4 regions of the Streptomyces sp. NPDC042346 genome follow, and region 4 is predicted to be linked to each of the others. Evidence: riboswitches for the same ligand, from Rfam matches in the RefSeq annotation. Region 4 holds a riboswitch; each other region holds the start of a gene.

The links. Region 4 has a riboswitch for cyclic di-AMP ahead of ACZ6K0_RS09650 (LysM peptidoglycan-binding domain-containing protein). Riboswitches for the same ligand answer to the same signal wherever they lie in the genome.
Region 1: it holds a riboswitch for cyclic di-AMP, as region 4 does, so the genes downstream of both, ACZ6K0_RS33360 (transglycosylase family protein) here and ACZ6K0_RS09650 (LysM peptidoglycan-binding domain-containing protein) in region 4, are expected to answer to the same signal.
Region 2: it holds a riboswitch for cyclic di-AMP, as region 4 does, so the genes downstream of both, ACZ6K0_RS29355 (M23 family metallopeptidase) here and ACZ6K0_RS09650 (LysM peptidoglycan-binding domain-containing protein) in region 4, are expected to answer to the same signal.
Region 3: it holds a riboswitch for cyclic di-AMP, as region 4 does, so the genes downstream of both, ACZ6K0_RS21635 (M23 family metallopeptidase) here and ACZ6K0_RS09650 (LysM peptidoglycan-binding domain-containing protein) in region 4, are expected to answer to the same signal.

Annotation. Positions count from the first base shown of each region.
Region 1 is NZ_JBVJEH010000010.1:340,824-345,535, forward strand. Features, by position in the region: gene ACZ6K0_RS33350 (cytochrome P450 family protein) at 1-1,100, shown strand, start outside; gene ACZ6K0_RS33355 (transglycosylase family protein) at 1,285-2,385, shown strand; cyclic di-AMP (ydaO/yuaA leader) riboswitch at 2,644-2,817, shown strand; gene ACZ6K0_RS33360 (transglycosylase family protein) at 2,821-3,561, shown strand; gene eno (phosphopyruvate hydratase) at 3,932-4,712, shown strand, end outside.
Region 2 is NZ_JBVJEH010000008.1:293,713-298,424, reverse strand. Features, by position in the region: gene ACZ6K0_RS29365 (M16 family metallopeptidase) at 1-962, shown strand, start outside; gene ACZ6K0_RS29360 (M16 family metallopeptidase) at 989-2,356, shown strand; cyclic di-AMP (ydaO/yuaA leader) riboswitch at 2,557-2,719, shown strand; gene ACZ6K0_RS29355 (M23 family metallopeptidase) at 2,733-3,515, shown strand; gene ACZ6K0_RS29350 (GntR family transcriptional regulator) at 3,711-4,394, shown strand; gene ACZ6K0_RS29345 (HPr family phosphocarrier protein) at 4,580-4,712, opposite strand, start outside.
Region 3 is NZ_JBVJEH010000004.1:778,626-783,337, forward strand. Features, by position in the region: gene ACZ6K0_RS21625 (MFS transporter) at 1-24, shown strand, start outside; gene ACZ6K0_RS21630 (PP2C family protein-serine/threonine phosphatase) at 148-1,362, shown strand; cyclic di-AMP (ydaO/yuaA leader) riboswitch at 1,564-1,710, shown strand; gene ACZ6K0_RS21635 (M23 family metallopeptidase) at 1,722-2,915, shown strand; gene ACZ6K0_RS21640 (aldo/keto reductase) at 2,981-3,931, shown strand; gene ACZ6K0_RS21645 (PrsW family intramembrane metalloprotease) at 3,928-4,712, opposite strand, start outside.
Region 4 is NZ_JBVJEH010000002.1:223,686-228,397, reverse strand. Features, by position in the region: gene ACZ6K0_RS09665 (universal stress protein) at 1-719, shown strand, start outside; gene ACZ6K0_RS09660 (LURP-one-related family protein) at 852-1,451, shown strand; gene ACZ6K0_RS09655 (alpha/beta family hydrolase) at 1,554-2,840, shown strand; gene ACZ6K0_RS09650 (LysM peptidoglycan-binding domain-containing protein) at 2,834-3,754, opposite strand; cyclic di-AMP (ydaO/yuaA leader) riboswitch at 3,760-3,913, opposite strand; gene ACZ6K0_RS09645 (DUF6197 family protein) at 4,310-4,712, shown strand, end outside.

The sequences.
Region 1 (4,712 bases), on a different contig from region 4:
ACGCCCGCCAGGCCCTCGCCGACCAGCGTCTCTCCAAGAACCCGGCGCACCACGACGAGTCCCCGCACGCGAAGGGGAAGACGGGGATCCCGGGCGAGCGCAAGGCCGAGCTGATGACGCATCTGCTCAACATCGACCCGCCCGACCACACCCGGCTGCGGCGGCTCGTCTCGAAGGCCTTCACGCCGCGCCGGGTCGCGGAGTTCGCGCCGCGCGTGCAGGAGCTGACCGACCGGCTCATGGACGACTTCGTGGAGAAGGGGAGCGCCGACCTCATCCACGAGTTCGCGTTCCCGCTCCCCATCTACGCGATCTGCGACCTGCTCGGCGTGCCCCCGGAGGACCAGGACGACTTCCGGGACTGGGCCGGGATGATGATCCGGCACGGCGGCGGGCCGCGCGGCGGGGTCGCCCGGTCGGTGAAGAAGATGCGCGGCTATCTCGCGGAGCTGATCCACCGCAAGCGCGAGGAGCCCGGTGAGGACCTCATCTCGGGGCTCATCAGGGCCTCCGACCACGGCGAGCACCTCACCGAGAACGAGGCCGCCGCCATGGCGTTCATCATTCTCTTCGCCGGTTTCGAGACGACCGTGAACCTCATCGGCAACGGGGTCTACCAGCTGCTCCGGCACCCCGAGGAGCGGGAGCGGCTCCAGGCCTCGATCGCGGCGGGGGAGACCGGGCTCCTGGAGACGGGCGTCGAGGAGCTGCTGCGGTACGACGGGCCGGTGGAGATGGCGACCTGGCGGTACGCGACGCAGGCGCTGACCGTCGGCGGGCAGGAGATCCCGGCGGGCGACCCGGTGCTCGTGGTCCTCGCCGCCGCCAACCGGGACCCGGAGCGGTTCGCGGACCCGGACACGCTGGACCTTTCCCGGCGCGACAGCCAGCACCTCGGGTACGGGCACGGCATCCACTACTGCCTGGGGGCGCCGCTCGCCCGGCTGGAGGGCCAGGCCGCGCTCGCCACCCTGCTGACTCGCCTGCCCGACCTGCGACTTGCGGCCGATCCGGCCGAACTGCGGTGGCGCGGAGGGCTCATCATGCGGGGATTGCGCACGCTTCCGGTGGAATTCTCCCCTTCCGTACGGCTGCGGTGAACTGACGGATCGTCAAGACTGTGATCTTTACGTGATCGGGGGGCCATCGACTTGTGATGGGTGTTCGAATGCCGCTACGTTTCCCGGCAGTCTCAGCCGTCACGCGAAAGGCCTCCCTATGCGCTCCGGGAACGGACGACACCGTCGCCCCCGTCAGGCCCCCGCCATCGTCGTCGCCGCGGGAGTGACCGGATCCGCCCTGGCGCTGCCGCTGCTCGCCACCGGCTCCGCCTCCGCCGCCGACGCGGCCACCTGGGACCGGGTCGCCGAGTGCGAGTCCGGCGGCCAGTGGAGCGCCAACTTCGGCAACGGCATGTACGGCGGTCTCCAGTTCACCCAGGACAGCTGGGAGCGGAACGGCGGCCTCGCCTACGCGCCCAGCCCCGACCTGGCCAGCCGCGCCCAGCAGATCGCGATCGCCGACAAGGCGCTCGCCGCCGGCGGCACCGACTGGGCCACCTGCGCGCCCATCGCCGGCCTCACGAACGACGGCAGGGCCACCGGGATCAACCCCGGCCCGGCCGCCGCCCCGAAGGCGCCCACCGGGCCCGTGGCGGAGTCGAACCGGACCGCGGGCGTCCCGATCACGCCCTCGGAGGCCGCCGCGGCCGAGAAGGCCGCCGAGAAGGCCGCGGAGAAGACCGCCGGGTCCACCGGGTCCGCCGAGGCCGGTACGCCGTCGAAGGCCCCCACCGGGTCGACCGCCTCCGCCACGCCCACCGCGCCCGCCACCACGGGCACCCCGACCGCTCCGGCGACGGGGGCCACCACGGGCACCCCGACCGCTCCGGGTACCGCCGGTACGCCGACGGACCCGACCACGCCGACGGGCGGCTCGACCACCCCGGCCACGCCCGATGCGTCCCTTACGCCCGTATCGCCCGAAACGCCGACAGGTGACACCTCGTCGGCCACGCCCGGCACCGGCAAGCACCGGGGCGAGGCGGCCCCGGAGGAAACCGGCAAGACGGACACCTCGGCTGAATCCGGCCGACACGCCTCATCGACGGACGAGCTGGCGGAAAGCTCCGCCGCCACGCCCACGACTGACGCAATGAAGGATTCGGACACAACGGACAGTCAGGGTGCTTCGGGCGCGTACACCGTGCAGCCCGGTGACAACCTGTCCGAGATCGCGCAGGAGAACGAACTCCCCGGCGGATGGAACGCCCTCTACGACGCCAACCGCGGCACCGTGGGTGTCGACCCGGACCTCATCGTCCCTGGTCAGAGCCTTGACCTGACGATCGGTTCGGAGAAGAAGGCGGAGACGAAGGCCGGGTAGTTCGGGGGCGTATGTCCGGTTCTGGGTAAGTGAGACATGGGTCTCTTCGCCCCAACTGGCGTGTCACGTCCGCGAACTTTGCTCCCGTCACCTCTCACCTGCGCAAACACCCCCCGCCGGAAGGCAAGTAGGGGCGATATTTCCGCAATACGCCTCTTTGAACTTCCGGTGGGTCTGTGTCTACGGTCGTAACCGCTCGCCACCGCGGGCCCCGTCGACCGAAACGCCGAATCCTGCCGTCGGCCGATGGGAACAGTCGTCGCGTAAGCGCCGAAGGCAGGAGTGGGGGACCCAAGGTAAGTGCCGGTCCCGGCCGTTGAGACAGACGGCCGATGACCGGCTTGGGGTGAAGCCGCGTGCTAGGACACGCGGCCGGGCAACTTTCCGGCCCGAACCCGACAGCTCACCTCACAGGCGTCGGTGAGGAGAATCTCCATGCTGTTTTCCGGTAAGGGCAAACACCGTCGTCCCTCCAAGGCCACCCAGGTCGTCACCCTCGTCGGTGTCACGGGTGTCGCCGTCGCCGCCCCGCTGATGACCGCGGGCACCGCCTCGGCCGCCACGGTCTCCGAGTGGGACACCGTCGCCGCCTGTGAGTCCGGCGGCAACTGGGCCATCAACACCGGCAACGGCTACTACGGCGGCCTCCAGTTCTCGGCCTCCACCTGGGCCGCGTACGGCGGCACCGCCTACGCCTCGACCGCCAACCAGGCGTCGAAGTCCCAGCAGATCGCCATCGCCGAGAAGGTCCTCGCGGGCCAGGGCAAGGGCGCCTGGCCGTCCTGTGGCGTGGGCCTTTCCGGCGCCTCGTACGACGGCGGCTCCGCCGAGAGCGCGCCGCAGCAGGCCGCGCCCCAGCAGCAGACGCAGCAGCCGCGCCAGGAGCGGAAGGCCGAGCAGCCGACCACCCGCAGCGAGCAGCGCCAGGCCCCGAAGCAGTCGACGCAGCAGCACGCCGCGCCGAAGGCCGCCACCAAGAAGACGGTCACCACCCCGACCGGCAAGGTGGTCAAGAAGGGTGACGGCGAGTACAAGGTCGTCGCCGGCGACACCCTCAGCAAGATCGCCGAGGCGCACGGCGTCAAGGGCGGCTGGGCCAAGCTCTTCGAGCTGAACAAGGACGTCGTCGAGAACGCCGACCTCATCTACGTGGGCCAGCAGCTCCACCTCAAGTGAGCCCGGCGGCTCGGGTGAGTCCGGCGGCTCACCCGACCCAGACGACCCTCCCGCGGTGACCACCCCGGTCCGGCGCACTCTCCCCCGTGCGCGCCGGACCGGGGTTCCGTGCGTCCGGGGTTCCGTGCGTCCGGGGTTCCGTACATACGGGGTTCCGCGTCTACCGGGACCCTTTGGGGAGGACTTCGTAGTTACCGTCCAGTAGATCTGGGGTCCTTCGTCCCGAGATGCATGCCCTTGGGTCCTTTTTCGTCCCAGGGGGCGGGCGCACGGCCGACCGGACCCCCTGAGCCGGTTAGGCTCTTGTCGCAAGGCCGAGCGACCCTGCACCGGCCATGCGTCACATCCAGCGTCACATCCCAAAAAGGAGATGCTCGTGCCGTCCATCGACGTCGTCGTAGCCCGGGAAATCCTGGACTCCCGAGGCAACCCCACGGTCGAGGTCGAGGTCGGCCTCGACGACGGCAGCACCGGCCGTGCTGCTGTTCCGTCCGGCGCCTCCACCGGTGCGTTCGAGGCCATCGAGCTTCGCGACGGTGACCCGAACCGCTACCTGGGCAAGGGTGTCGAGAAGGCCGTCCTCGCCGTCATCGAGCAGATCGGCCCGGAGCTCGTCGGCTACGACGCCACCGAGCAGCGCCTGATCGACCAGGCCATGTTCGACCTGGACGCCACGGAGAACAAGGGCTCGCTCGGCGCCAACGCCATCCTCGGCGTCTCCCTCGCCGTCGCGCACGCCGCGGCCGAGGCCTCCGACCTCCCGCTCTTCCGCTACCTCGGCGGCCCGAACGCGCACCTGCTGCCCGTTCCGATGATGAACATCCTCAACGGTGGGTCGCACGCCGACTCCAACGTGGACATCCAGGAGTTCATGATCGCCCCGATCGGCGCGGAGTCCTTCTCCGAGGCCCTCCGCTGGGGTGCCGAGATCTACCACACGCTCAAGGGCGTGCTGAAGCGCAAGGGCCTCTCCACCGGCCTCGGCGACGAGGGCGGCTTCGCCCCGAACCTCGAGTCGAACCGCGCGGCCCTCGACCTCATCATCGAGGCCATCAAGGAGGCCGGCTACACCCCGGGCTCCGACGTCGCGCTCGCGCTCGACGTCGCCGCGTCCGAGTTCTACAAGGACGGCACGTACGAGTTCGAGGGCA
Region 2 (4,712 bases), on a different contig from region 4:
ACGAGTCCATGGAGAACCAGCGGGACGTCGTCAAGAACGAGCGCCGCCAGCGGTACGACAACGTGCCGTACGGCACGGCCTTCGAGAAGCTGACCGCGCTGGCCTACCCGGAGGGCCACCCGTACCACCACACGCCGATCGGCTCCATGGCCGACCTGGACGCGGCGACGCTGGAGGACGCGCGGGCCTTCTTCCGCACGTACTACGCGCCGAACAACGCGGTGCTTTCGGTCGTCGGCGACATCGACCCGGAGCAGACCCTCGCCTGGGTCGAGAAGTACTTCGGCTCGATCCCCTCCCACGACGGCAAGCTGCCCCCGCGTGACGGCTCGCTGCCCGACGTCATGGGCGGGGAGCAGCGCGTGGTCCTCGTCGAGGAGGTCCCGGCCCGCGCGCTCATGGCCGCCTACCGGCTGCCGCACGACGGCACGCGCGAGTGCGACGCCGCCGACCTGGCCCTGACGGTCCTCGGCGGCGGCGAGTCCTCCCGCCTGCACAACCGCCTGGTCCGCCGGGACCGGACGGCCGTCGCCGCCGGCTTCGGCCTGCTGCGGCTCGCCGGGGCCCCCTCGCTGGGCTGGCTGGACGTCAAGACCTCCGGCGGCGTCGAGGTCCCGCAGATCGAGGCGGCCGTCGACGAGGAGCTCGCCCGGTTCGCCGCCGAGGGCCCCACGGCCGAGGAGATGGAGCGCGCGCAGGCCCAGTTGGAGCGCGAGTGGCTCGACCGGCTCGGCACCGTCGCGGGCCGCGCCGACGAACTGTGCCGGTTCGCCGTGCTGTTCGGCGACCCGCAGCTCGCCCTCACCGCCGTCGACCGGGTCCTCGACATCACCGCGGAGGAGGTGCAGGCGGCCGCCAAGGCCCGGCTGCGCCCCGACAACCGCGCGGTGCTCGTCTACGAGCCGGTGGCCACCGAACAGAGCGAGAGCGACAGCGACGAGGAAGAGGGAGCGGACCAGTGACCGACGCTGCCGTGTCTTTGACGAGCATGGACTTCCACCCGCAGCCCGAGCCGGGCGTCGCCCGGCCCTGGGCCTTCCCGGCCCCGGACCGCGGCTCCCTGGCCAACGGTCTGACGGTGCTGACCAGCCACCGCCCCGGCCAGCAGGTCGTGGCCGTGGAGATCTTCCTGCCGGCCCCGCTGGACGCCGAGCCGGCCGGTCTCGACGGCGTCGCCACGATCATGGCCCGCGCGCTCTCCGAGGGCACGGACCAGCGTGGCGCCGAGGAGTTCGCGGCCGAGCTGGAGCGCTGCGGCGCCACGCTCGACGCGCACGCGGACCACCCGGGCGTACGGGTCTCCCTGGAGGTGCCGGTCTCCCGGCTGCCCAAGGCGCTCGGGCTGCTCTCCGAGGCGCTGATCGCCCCGGCCTTCCTGGACACCGAGATCGAGCGCCTCGTGCGCAACCGCCTCGACGAGATCCCGCACGAGACGGCCAACCCGAGCCGCCGCGCCGCCAAGCAGCTCTCCAAGGAGCTCTTCCCGGCCGCGGCCCGGATGTCCCGGCCGCGTCAGGGCACGGAGGAGACGGTCGCCGCGATCGACGCCGCCGCGGTCCGCGCCTTCTACGAGGCGTACGTCCGCCCCGGCACGGCCACCGCCGTGGTGGTGGGCGACCTGACGGGCGTCGACCTGGAGAAGGTCCTCGCCGAGACGCTGGGCGCCTGGACGGGCGAGCCGGCCGAGGCGCTGCCGATGCCGCCGATCACCGCCGACGACACCGGACGGGTCGTCATCGTCGACCGTCCGGGCGCGGTCCAGACCCAGTTGCTGATCGGCCGGATCGGTCCGGACCGCCACGACAGCGTCTGGGCGGCCCAGGTCCTCGGCACGTACTGCCTCGGCGGCACGCTGACCTCGCGGCTCGACCGGGTCCTGCGCGAGGAGAAGGGCTACACGTACGGCGTGCGGGCCTTCGGCCAGGTGCTCCGCTCGGACGCCGAGGGGAACGGCGCCTCGATGCTCGCCATCAGCGGCTCGGTGGACACCCCCAACACCGGCCCGGCACTTGACGACCTGTGGAAGGTGCTCCGGACCCTCGCGGCGGAGGGCCTCACCGACGCCGAGCGCGAGACGGCCGTGCAGAACCTGGTGGGCGTGGCGCCGCTCAAGTACGAGACGGCCGCCTCGGTCGCCGCGACGCTCGCCGACCAGGTCGAGCAGCACCTCCCGGACGGCTACCAGGCCCAGTTGTACGCGCGGCTCGCCGAGACGGGCACGGTCGAGGCGACCGCCGCCGTGGTCAACGCCTTCCCGGTGGACCGGCTCGTCACCGTGCTCGTGGGCGACGCGACGGAGATCGCGGAGCCGGTGCGTGCGCTCGGCATCGGTGAAGTCACCGTCGTGACCGGCTGATCGCCCGCGCCGATCACCGGCGGAAGGCCTCGACGTCCCGCTTTCGTCGAGGCCTTCCGCTTTGTCCGGATTGGGAGCAAGGGTGACCGTCTGCCCTGTGGCATGTCTTACAAACAGGCGTGTCTGTTTGGTGATTGAAAGATGATCCGCATAGCGTCGGTCCGGCTGTTCGTCAGTGCACGTGCCGCAGTCGCGGCAGCGGACAGTCATCGCCGAGTCCCCGTCAGGCGCGAGCCTGGGGAGCCGGGGACCCACACAGTCCCTGGGGTGAATCGGGCGCCTTCGCCATGTGCGGAGGGGCTCGTAGGAGACCTTCCTGCTCCGAACCCGTCAGCTAACCCGGTAGGCGAGAAGGAAGGAAAGGATCAGCCCCTACATGGCGTTCACCCGTGCCACCGGGAAGCATCGTGGTCCGAGCCGGATGGCACGCCGCAGCGTGGGCATCGCCGGCGTAGCGACGCTCGCCACCACCGGCGTCATCGGAACCTTCGCCTCCCCGGCGCTCGCCGCCGACACGGACAACCGCTCCGTCGAGGACACCGGCCTCACGCAGGTGATCACCGAGGACTCGCTCGCGGACCGGATCGACGCCCAGGCCGCCGCCCAGGAGCAGGAGGCCTTCGAGGCCATCGCCAAGGCGAAGGCCCAGGCCGAGGCTCGTGCCGAGGCGAAGCGCAAGGCCGAGGCCCGCGCCAAGGAGGTCCGCGAGGACCGCGAGCGCGCCGCCCGCGAGGCCGAGCGCCGCCGCCTCAACTCCTTCCAGCTCCCCGTGGCCGGCTCGTACGTGACCACCGGGTACAAGACCGGCGGCTCGCTCTGGTCCTCCGGCAGCCACTCCGGCATCGACTTCCACGCCTCCTACGGCAGCTCGGTCGTCTCCGTCGGCTCCGGCACCGTCGTCGAGGCCGGCTGGGGCGGCGCGTACGGCAACAACATCGTCATCCAGATGAACGACGGCACGTACACCCAGTACGGTCACCTCTCGTCCATCGGGGTCTACGTCGGCCAGACCGTCGAGCCGGGCCAGCAGATAGGCGTCTCGGGCTCGTCCGGCAACTCGACCGGCCCGCACCTCCACTTCGAGGCGCGGACGAGCTCCGAGTACGGCTCCGACCTGAACCCCATCTCGTACCTCCGCGCCCGCGGCGTCAGCCTCTGACACCCGGCGGATCGCGTCGCAAAAGCCCCGGCTCGTACTGAGCCGGGGCTTTTCGCTGCCCGAAACATATCGCCGGATTCCATGGGGCCATCGGAAATTCCGGCCTGCTGCAATAGAGTCGCAGGACACTTGCGGAACAGACGCAGAACAGGCGTCGCTCGAATTGTCTCTCGCGGATCAAGGCGGAGGTCGGACATGCGCGTTCCCGCGCAATCGGTATGCACGGCGATCCGGGACGACATCGTCTCCGGTGTCTTCGAGCGGGGCGCGCGGCTGACCGAGGAGCAGCTCGCGCGACGCTACGGGGTCTCCCGCGTCCCGGTCCGCGAGGCCCTGCGCACCCTGGAGTCCGAGGGCTTCGTCGTCACCCGCCGCCACGCCGGCGCCCATGTCGCCGAGCCCACGGAGCAGGAGGCGGCCGATCTGCTCGACATGCGGGCCCTGCTCGAACCCCTGGGCGCCGCCCGCGCCGCGCAGCGCCGCACCGAGGCGCACCTGAAGGTGTTGCGCGGCCTGGTCAGACTGGGTCAGGAGCGGGCCAGGCGCGGCCAGGGCGAGGACCTGCGCTCACTCGGCGGCTGGTTCCACGAGACGCTCGCGCAGGCCTCGGGCAGTCCGGCCCTGACGGCGCTGCTCACCCAGCTGCGGCACAAGATCGCCTGGATGTACGCGGTCGACCAGCCCGCCCACGCCGTGGAGGCCTGGTCCGAGCACGGCGCCATCGTGGACGCGGTCGCGCGGGGCGACGCCGAGCGGGCCAGGGCGCTGACCGCGCTGCACGCGGAGCGCTCGCTGGGGCTGCACCGGCTCAAAAAGCCGGAGCGCGGGCGCGTGAGGGTTTCGCAACATGTCGTCAACACGGCGAGCGGCCGGAATTAACATGCGCACCGTATACAAAGAAGAGAAATTCGCTGGAGCCGAATTGTGCTGCCTGAAAACATCGGCATCGGAAGGCTCCAGAGGATTCCGGAAGGTTCCGTGAGTTTCCGTAAGTTTCGGAAAAGCGAAAACCGCGGCTGCCGGAATTCCGGCGGCCGCGGTCTCGTCGTACGGGAAAGGCGGGGTCAGACGGTCTCGGGGAGCTCGTCGAGCCCCTCGGCGACCAGCTTCGCGAGACGGTCCAGCGCGGCCTCGGCGCCGTCGGCGTCCGAAGCGAGGGTGATCTCCTCGCCGCCCTGCGCGCCCAGGCCGAGCACC
Region 3 (4,712 bases), on a different contig from region 4:
GCGGCGCCCCCGGACACCCCCTAGGGGGTGTCCGGGGGCGTACGCCAGTCGGCCCCGTGGAGGTCGCCGCCGGGTGCGGCGGCGGCCACCCTGGGAGGGCGCGGTACGGATCACCGTGGCCGGTACGGACCGGGCAGGAGAGCACAGGTGGGGCACCCCCTAGGAGCAGCGGGTCGCGGGCGGCGGGGCGGCGAGGGCCGCGGCCCGTACGGCGGGGCCCGGCGCTTCCTCCGCGCGCTGCCCCCGCTGATCATCGTGGGCGGTGTCGTCTTCGACGTGCTGACGCCGCCCGCGTACACCGCCGCGCCGCTCTTCTCCGCCGCCCCGCTGATCGCCGCGCCGTTCTTCTCGATGCTCACGACCCTGCTCACCGGGCTCGCCGCCGTCCTCGCCTCCGTCGGGCTCCACCTCTACAACGACACCGCGGCGGGCATCCCGGCCCTCACCGAGGCCCTCACCGTCGTCACCGTCTCCGCGCTCGCGCTCCTCATCAACCGGGTCGTGCGGCGCAGCGGCGAACGGCTGGCCTCCGCGCGGGTCATCGCGGAGACCGCGCAGAAGGCGGTGCTGCCGACGCCCGCCGAGCGGATCGACGGGCTGCAGTGCGCGGCCCGTTACGAGGCGGCGCAGGCCGACGCGTTCATCGGCGGCGACCTGTTCGCCGTGCAGGAGACCCCGCACGGGGTGCGGCTCGTCGTCGGGGACGTCCGGGGCAAGGGGATGGACGCGGTCGAGGCCGTCGCCGTGGTGATCGGGGCGTTCCGGGAGGCGGCCGAGCAGGAGCGGAGCCTGGAGGGGGTGGCGCAGCGGCTGGAGCGGGCGCTGACCCGGGAGGGGACCCGCAGGGACGGGCTCGACGCCTTCGAGGGGTTCACGACGGCCGTCCTGGCGGAGATCCCGCGCGTCCGCGAGGGCGGCGCCGGGACCGTACGGGTCGTCAACCGGGGCCATCCGCCACCGCTGTTGCTGTACGTGGACGGCAGCCTGGACGTGCTGGATCCGGCGGAGCCGGCGCTGCCGCTCGGCATGGGCGAGCTGGCGGCGTGGCCGGACCGGGCCGAGGAGCGGCCGTACCCGCCCGGCGCGACGCTGCTGTTCTACACGGACGGCCTCTCGGAGGCGCGGAACACGGCGGGCGTCTTCTACGACCCGGCGTCCCGCCTCGCCGGGCGCATCTTCCCGGGGCCCGAGGAGCTGCTCGACGCGCTCGTGGACGACGTACGGCTCCACACGGGCGGCGCGTCGACGGACGACATGGCGCTGCTCGCGCTGAGCCGGCCGGCGGCGGGGCAGCAGGAGAGGCGCAGGACGATGCCGGTGGTGCCGCCGGTGCCGCCGGACCGGACCGGTCACCAGGCGTAGTCGAGGAGTGTCACTCCGATAACAATTGACATAACGTCAGATCGTGGGGGTTTGGCGGCGCCTTTCTGAAGGGGGGTCAACTCGGGCGATTCCCGACCAATTCAATGAATGATCACCGGGAACAGCTTGGAATCGGACCCCCCTGTCTATTAACGTTCGATAACGCAGCGCGGTCGTCACAACCGTCGCAAGAGACGGCACCGTGCGCACGCGCCGAATCCTGAAAAGGAACCGGGGAACCACTACTTGGGGTGAATCGGGCCCTTCGCACCCGTGCGACCGTGCCCGTAGGAGACCTTCCTGCTCCGAACCCGTCAGCTAACCCGGTAGGCGAGAAGGAAGGAAAGGAGCGCGCCTCCGTGGCGTCCAACACTCCCGCACCCGAAGCCCCCTTCGATGCCTTCGGTGGTGGTGCGGGTCCTGCCGCTCCGGACACCGAGTGGAATCCCACCGAGGGCTCCCTCCGCGCCGAGAGCCGCTCCGGCGGCCGGCACCGGGTCGTCAAGCAGCGCTCCAACTTCGCCCGCTCCTCCACCGTCCTCGGCGTCGGCGTCATCGCGGCCGTCGGCGCGGGCGGCCTCGCCACCGCGCAGGAGAAGCCGCCGGTCGCGATATCGCTCCCCGACCTCCCGGACCTCGCCGACCTGAACCTCCCGGCCGCCGAGGACCTCCCCGGCGTCGGCGAGCTGTTCGCCGACGACGCCGACGAGCAGATCCGCGACACCATCGAGGCGACCGGCGGGAACGCGCACCCGCTCACCGCCGCCACGTACGTCACCCCGGCAGCCGACACGACGGCCGGGACCGGGACGACCGCCCGGACCGCCCAGGCCACGTACACCCCGCAGGCAGGGACGGCCACGGCCGCCGATGTCGCCGACGCCGGCGAGGTCCTCCGCGCCCGCATCCTCCAGCAGGCCGAGCAGCAGCAGGCCTCCGCCGACGCCGCCGAGAAGGCCGCAGCGGAGAAGGCGGCGGCCGAGAAGGCGGCGGCCGAGGCCGCGGCCAAGGCCGAAGCGGCGGAGAAGGCGGCCGCCGAGGCGAAGGCCAAGGCCGAAGCGGAGGCCAAGGCGAAGGCGGAGGCGGAAGCCAAGGCGGAGGCCGAGCGGAAGGCCGCGGCCGCCGAGGCCGAGCGCCTCGCCCAGCTCGCCGCCAGCTACTCGATGCCCCTCTCCTCGTACTCCCTCAGCGCCACCTACATGCAGTCCGGCTCGATGTGGTCCTCCGGCTACCACACCGGTCTCGACTTCGCCGCCCCCACGGGCACCCCGCTGAAGGCCGTCCACAGCGGCACCGTCAAGTCGGCGGGCTGGTCCGGCTCCTACGGCTACCGCGTCGTCCTGGAGATGGAGGACGGCACCGAGATCTGGTACGCCCACCTCTCCTCCATGACGGTCGCCGCGGGCCAGACCGTGACCACCGGCGAGACGATCGGCCGCGTCGGCGCCACCGGCAACGTCACCGGCGCCCACCTCCACATGGAGGTCCACACCTCGGGCGGCGACGGCATCGACCCGGCGGCCTGGCTCCGCTCCAAGGGCCTGCCGGTCTGAGGCCCTGAAGGCCTCGGGACGTCCCAAGCGGAATACGCCCGGTGGCGCGGAGGGTTGATCACCCCATGACTTCTCTCCGCACGCTGGGCTCTTCCGACCTGCACGTCTTCCCGCTCGCCCTGGGCGGCAACGTCTTCGGCTGGACCGCCGACGAGGCACAGTCCTTCGCCGTCCTCGACGCCTACGCCGCCGCCGGCGGAAACTTCGTCGACTCCGCGGACGTCTACTCCGCCTGGGCCGAGGGCAACGAAGGCGGCGAGTCCGAGACCGTCATCGGCCGCTGGCTCGCCTCCCGCGGCAACCGCGACGACATCGTCGTCGCCACCAAGGTCGGCGCCCACCCCCACTTCAAGGGGCTCTCCGCCACCACCATCAAGGCGGGCGCCGAGGAGTCGCTGCGCCGCCTCGGCACCGACCACATCGACCTGTACTACACGCACTTCGACGACGAGACCGTCCCCGTCGAGGAGATCGTCACCGCCCTCGACCAGCTCGTGAAGGACGGCAAGGTGCGCGCCGTCGCCGCCTCCAACATCTCCCCGGAGCGGCTGCGCGCCTCCCTCGACTTCGCGGAGGCCGAGGGCCTCGCCCGGTACGTCGCGCTCCAGCCGCACTACAACCTGGTCTCGCGCGACACCTACGAGGGCCCGCTCCTGGAGACCGTCGAGAGCGCCGGAATCGCCGCCGTCCCGTACTACGGTCTCGCCGCCGGCTTCCTCACGGGCAAGTACCGCCCCGGCGCCGAAGTCGACAGCGTCCGCGCCTCCGGGGCCGGCGGCCACCTGGACACCGAGCGGGGCCGGGCCGTGCTCTCCGCGCTCGACGCGGTCGCCGAGGCGCACGAGGCCGAGCTCGCCACCGTCGCCCTCGCCTGGCTCGCCTCCCGGCCGACCGTCGCCGCGCCGATCGCCTCCGCCCGTACGGTCGAGCAGCTCCCGGCCCTCGTCGCGTCCGCGGACCTCACCCTGACGGAGGCCGACCTGGCGCTCCTCACGGAGGCCTCGGCCACCGCCTAGCTTCGGTACGGGTTGTAGCCGCCGTAGTCCAGGTACTGCGGCGGCGCCCACACCCGGCCCGTCGCCCGCGCCGCGTACGTGAGCGCGGGGGAGGCGACCGCCCGGCGCTGCCAGAGGTGGTGCAGGAGCTCCTCCTCCCGGGCCGGGAAGTCGGGCCCGGCCGTACCGCGCCGGGCCCGGTCCCGGAGGAACGCGAGGGTCGTCGCGAAGGACTCGTACTCGCCGACGGCCTGCGCCGCCGGAGGACCGTACGTCCGGGCGGCGAAGGCGCGGGCCAGCTGGCGGGCGCGCATCGAGGAGAGCGCGAGCGGCTCGGCGGGGGAGAGCCAGCCGGCCGCCGCGTACGCCGGGAGCTCCCCGGATATCGTGCGCAGCTCGCGCTGCCGGCTCCACACCGCGAGCCAGGTCAGCAGACCGAAGGCGGGGACCATGAAGCCGCCGTACACGGCGTAGAAGGCCAGGGGGCCGCCGAAGGTGGCGGCGCCGTTCCAGGCGGCGTGCATGCCCATCGCGAGGAGCAGTCCGACGATCGGCAGCAGCACCCGCCGGAGCCGCTTCCCGCGCGGCGCGAGCGCGGCGAAGCCGAAGCCGATGCCGGTGAGCACGGTGAAGAGCGGATGCGCGAACGGCGACATCACGACCCGGACGAAGAACGTTCCGGCGGTCACCATCCCGATGCCGGTGGAGCCGACCTGCTGGTCCTCCCCGAAGGCGTTGCCGAGGTAGAGGATGTTCTCGGTGAAGGCGAAGCCGGTCGCCGTGAAACCGGCGACGACGACCC
Region 4 (4,712 bases):
GGCCGCCCGACGGCGGTCTGCGGCAGCAGGCCCAGGAGATCGTGGACAGCGCCGTCGCGCACGCGCGCGGGTGCGCACCCGGCATCGAGGTCACCGGGGAGATCGTCACGGGCGAACCGCTCACGATCCTGGCCGCCCGGTCCGCCTCCGCCGACCTGGTGGTCGTCGGCAGCCGCGGCACCGGGGCCTTCACCGGCCTGGTCCTCGGCTCGGTCGCCGTCCACCTCGCGGCCCACGCCGACTGCCCCGTGCTCGTCGTCCGGGGCCGTGAGAAGCCGAGCGGGCCCGTGCTGCTCGCCGTCGACGGTTCCCGTGACGCGGACGCGGCCGTCGACTTCGCCTTCGCCGAGGCGGCGGCCCGCGGCGCGGAGCTACGAGCGGTGCACGTGTGGAAACCGTCCTCGGGACCGGCCGATCCGACCCCGCTCTTCCACGGGACGGAGGAGATCCGCGGCGAGGAGGAACGCGTCCTCGCGCAGGCGCTCGCGGGGGCGACGGCCAGGTGGCCGGAGGTGTCCGTCGAGCGGCGCCTCGTCCGCGGCAGGACCCGTCCCGTCCTGCTGGAGCAGAGCGCCGACGCCCAGCTCCTGGTGACGGGAGCACGGGGCCGGGGCGGCTTCGCGGGACTGCTCCTGGGCTCCGTCAGCCAGGCGCTGCTGCACCACGCCGAGTGCCCCGTCGCCGTCGTCCGGGCCGGCTCCGAGGAGCCGCGCGGCTGAACCGCTCCGAAGGTCTTCGCGACCGACGACTTTCGAGGACAGCGGCGTGCCCCTTCCACATCGGATCATCGTGCTCACATCCCCACGGGACGGTCACCGACGGACCGTCCAGGACCGGCAGGAGCACCACCGATGGGCCTCGCACAGTCGCAGCACCGCTTCCTGGTACGGCAGAAGGTCACCCTGATGGCCAACCGCTACCTGGTGCACACCATGGGCCCGGACGGCGAGGAGGCCGAACTGGTCGCCTTCGCCCACCAGAAGAGGATGGCCCTCAAGGAACACGTCACGTTCTACACCGACGAGTCCCGGCGGCAGGTCCTCTTCACCTTCCGGGCCCGGCAGGTCATCGACCTCGGGGCGACCTACGACGTCCACGGCGCCTCCGGCACGCGGCTGGGCGGCTTCCGCAAGGACTTCGGCGCGTCCCTGCTGCGCAGCACCTGGCACCTGAACCGGGCCGGGGCGGAGACGCGGGAGTCGACCGGTCAGGAGCGGAACCGGACCGTGGGGCTCCTGCGGCGAGGCTGGGAGTTCCTCCCGTTCACGGACCTGCTCCCCTTCGTCGTGCCGTACCACTTCGACTTCGCCGAGGCCGGACGGCACGTCATGTCCGTCGAGAAGCGCTTCGGAGTGCGCGACCGGTACGTCGTGGACATAGCCGACCCGGAACTGGACCGGCGGCTCGCGATAGCCCAGGCCGTCGCCCTCGACGCCCTGCAGTCCCGCTGAGCTGTCCCGGCGAGGCGACCCGTCTACCCTGGAGGGACGGGCAGGGGACGGGACACGGCGTTCCGCCCCGCGCCCGGGCCGCGTGCGGAAGGGCGGCGGGCCATGGACTTCACTGATCGCACCGACGCGGGCCGGCAGCTCGCTGCCCGCCTCGGCCACCTCAAGGGCCAGGACGTCGTGGTCCTGGGGCTCCCGCGCGGCGGCGTACCGGTGGCCGCGCAGGTCGCCGACGCGCTCGACGCGACCCTCGACATCTGTCTCGTCCGCAAACTGGGGGTGCCGCAGCAGCCGGAGCTCGCGATGGGCGCCCTCGGGGAGGGCGGGGTGCGGGTCCTCAACGAGCACGTGCTGCGCGAGACCGGCGTGGGGGAGCGGGATCTCGCGGCCGTGGAGGAGCGCGAGCACGTCGAGCTCGAACAGCGCACCCAGCGTTACCGGGGAAGTCGCCCGCCCGTGCCCCTCGACGGCAGGACGGTCGTGGTCGTCGACGACGGGCTCGCGACGGGCGCCACGGCCCTGGCCGCCTGCCGGGTGGTCCGTGCCAAGGGTGCCGCGCGGATCGTCCTGGCGGTGCCGGTCGCACCGCGCGGCTGGACCGCACGCGTCGGCGGCGAGGCCGACGAGACCGTGTGCGTCCGCGAGCCCGACTTCTTCTACGCGATCGGTCAGTTCTACCGGGACTTCTCGCAGACGACCGACGCGGAGGTGCTCGCCTGCCTCGACCGCAGCCGGGCCGCGCGCGGACCCGTCGTGCGGGACTCGGACGTCCGGATCCCGGTGACCGGAGCCACCCTCGGGGGACGGCTCGCCGTCCCCGACGGCGCGACCGGCGTCGTCCTCTTCGCCCACGGGAGCGGCAGCAGCCGGCACAGCCCGCGCAACCGCGCGGTCGCGGCGGCCCTGAACCGGGCCGGGCTCGGGACGCTGCTGTTCGACCTGCTGACCGAGAGCGAGGCGACCGACCGGGCGCACGTCTTCGACACCCCGCTGCTCGCCGGCCGGCTGGCGAGCGTCACGGAGTGGCTGGCCGGGGAGCCCGGGGGCAGCGACCTGCCGATCGGATACTTCGGGGCGAGTACGGGCGCGGCCGCCGCGCTGTGGGCGGCGGCCGATCCCTCTTCCGGTGTCGCCGCCGTCGTCTCACGCGGCGGCAGGCCCGACCTGGCGGGCGAGCACCTGGCCCGGGTGCGCGCCCCGACCCTCCTCGTGGTGGGCGGCCGGGACGCGCTCGTCCTGGACCTCAACAGACGGGCCCAGGCCCTGCTGCGCTGCGAGAACCGGCTGACCGTCGTCCCCGGCGCCACGCATCTCTTCGAGGAGCCGGGCGCCCTGGAGGAGGTGGCGGAGCTCGCCACGGACTGGTTCGCCGAGCACTTCCGGCGTCAGTAGGCCCCGTTGACGTTGTCGATGGAGCCGTAGCGGTCGGCCGCGTAGTTGCAGGCGGCCGTGATGTTGGCGACCGGGTCGAACAGGTCCGTGGACGTGCCCGGCACGTGATAGGCGTCGAAGGTCGGCTGGATCACCTGGAGCAGACCCTTCGAGGGGGTGCCGGCCACGGCGTTGGAGTCCCAGAGGTTGATCGCCTGGGGGTTGCCGGAGGACTCGCGCATCACGTTGCGGAGGATTCCGTCGTACGAGCCGGGGATGCCGTGCTGGGCCATGATGTCCAGCGAGGCGCGGATCCAGCCGTCGAGGTTGTCGGCGTACTGGGTGGCGGCTGCCGGGGCGGCCTGGACGGCAGGCGCGGCAGCGGGAACGGCCTGCGCGGCGGAGGCGCCAGAGGCGGCGGCCGGCGCCGCGGCACGGCGCTCGGAACGGCTCGCCCGATCCGTCGTGGTGGAGCTCTTCTTCTTCTTCTGCACGGTGGCAGGCGCCGGGGCGGCCTTCGCGGAATCCCGACGAATCGTCAGTTCGAGACCGGGGTGAATGAGTGACGGATTGTCACCCACGGCGGACTTGTTGGTCCGGTAAATCGACTTCCAGCCGCCCTGAATTCCCTTCTTATGGGCGATCAAGGAAAGCGAGTCACCGCTGACGACGGTGTACGTACGCGCGGCGACGGGAGCGGACGGCACGGCGGCGGGCCGCGCGGTGACGGGCTGCGCCGCGAAGGACTGCACCGCGTGGGACTGCGCCGCGTGGGACTGGGCGGCGATCCGGGGTGCGGACGAGACGGTCTCGGCGCCGGCCGTGGCGGGCATGACCAGCGGCAGGGCCAGGGCGGCCCCGCCCGTTCCGGCGAGTGCGAGACCGCGGGAGACGGTGCGGCGGCGGGGGCGGCGGTGCTTACCGTGTGCAGGCATGACGGGATTCCTCTCCGGCGCCTGCGGGGTGAGCTGTCGGGTTCGGACGGGAGATGTCCGGCCGCGCACACGCGGCTTCACCCCGAGCCGTTCCGGATTCCGGACCGGCGAATTCGTGGGTCCCCCGCTCCTGCCGTCGGGTGAAAGGGAGGTGTTTCGGGCGGCGGCAGGATTAGGCGTTCCGCTCGAATGGGGGTGACCGTAGGCCAGTAATGCGACGGATAACAAGAGGAGCTGGTCGTTCGCTCCCGGAATTGGATCTCCGAATTCAAGGAATTCAAGATCGACCGGACTCGGACCCCGGTGAACTTCCGTGCGCGGTACGGCCTGCGGCCGAATGGGTGCCCGGCGGCGGCGAGGGAAAGTGAACCGCGTCACCCGGTGAGCAATGTCCGAATATGCGACGTAATTCCGTTGGTGAGTAAATAGGAGGAAATTAGCCTCTGTGGGCTGTTCGCCCGAGCCGGACTCCGATGGGGGGCTAGGTATGGTCAAAAGTCGCAAACCCGACATTCTTCTTGAATGATGGAGGCACCCGACCCAGGAGCCCTCCGGATGCCGACCACCACCACCTCCCCGCTCAGCCCGGACACCCTCGACCGCGAGGCGGCCGCTCTCTTCGAGAGCGCCACCTGGCAGCGGATCGTCACCGACTGGACGGCCCCCACGCCGACGGTCGCCGAGCCGGCGGTCCCCGCGCCGCCGGCCGACTGGCGGGCGCTGCTCTCCGTGTCCGTGGACCAACTCGTGGCCGACGCGCTCGACGCGCTGCCGCCGCCCGCCCCCGCCGAGCGCACACTCCCGGGCCGGATCGGAGCCGTACTCCCGGACCGCCTCCATGCCTGGCGCCGGATCGGCCGCCCCGAGCTGCGGCCCTCGGTGCACCTCGGCTACGCGCGGCTGGTGCTCACCGAGTGGGGCTGGCAGAACGCCCCGTACAAGCTGCGCGACGCGCGGG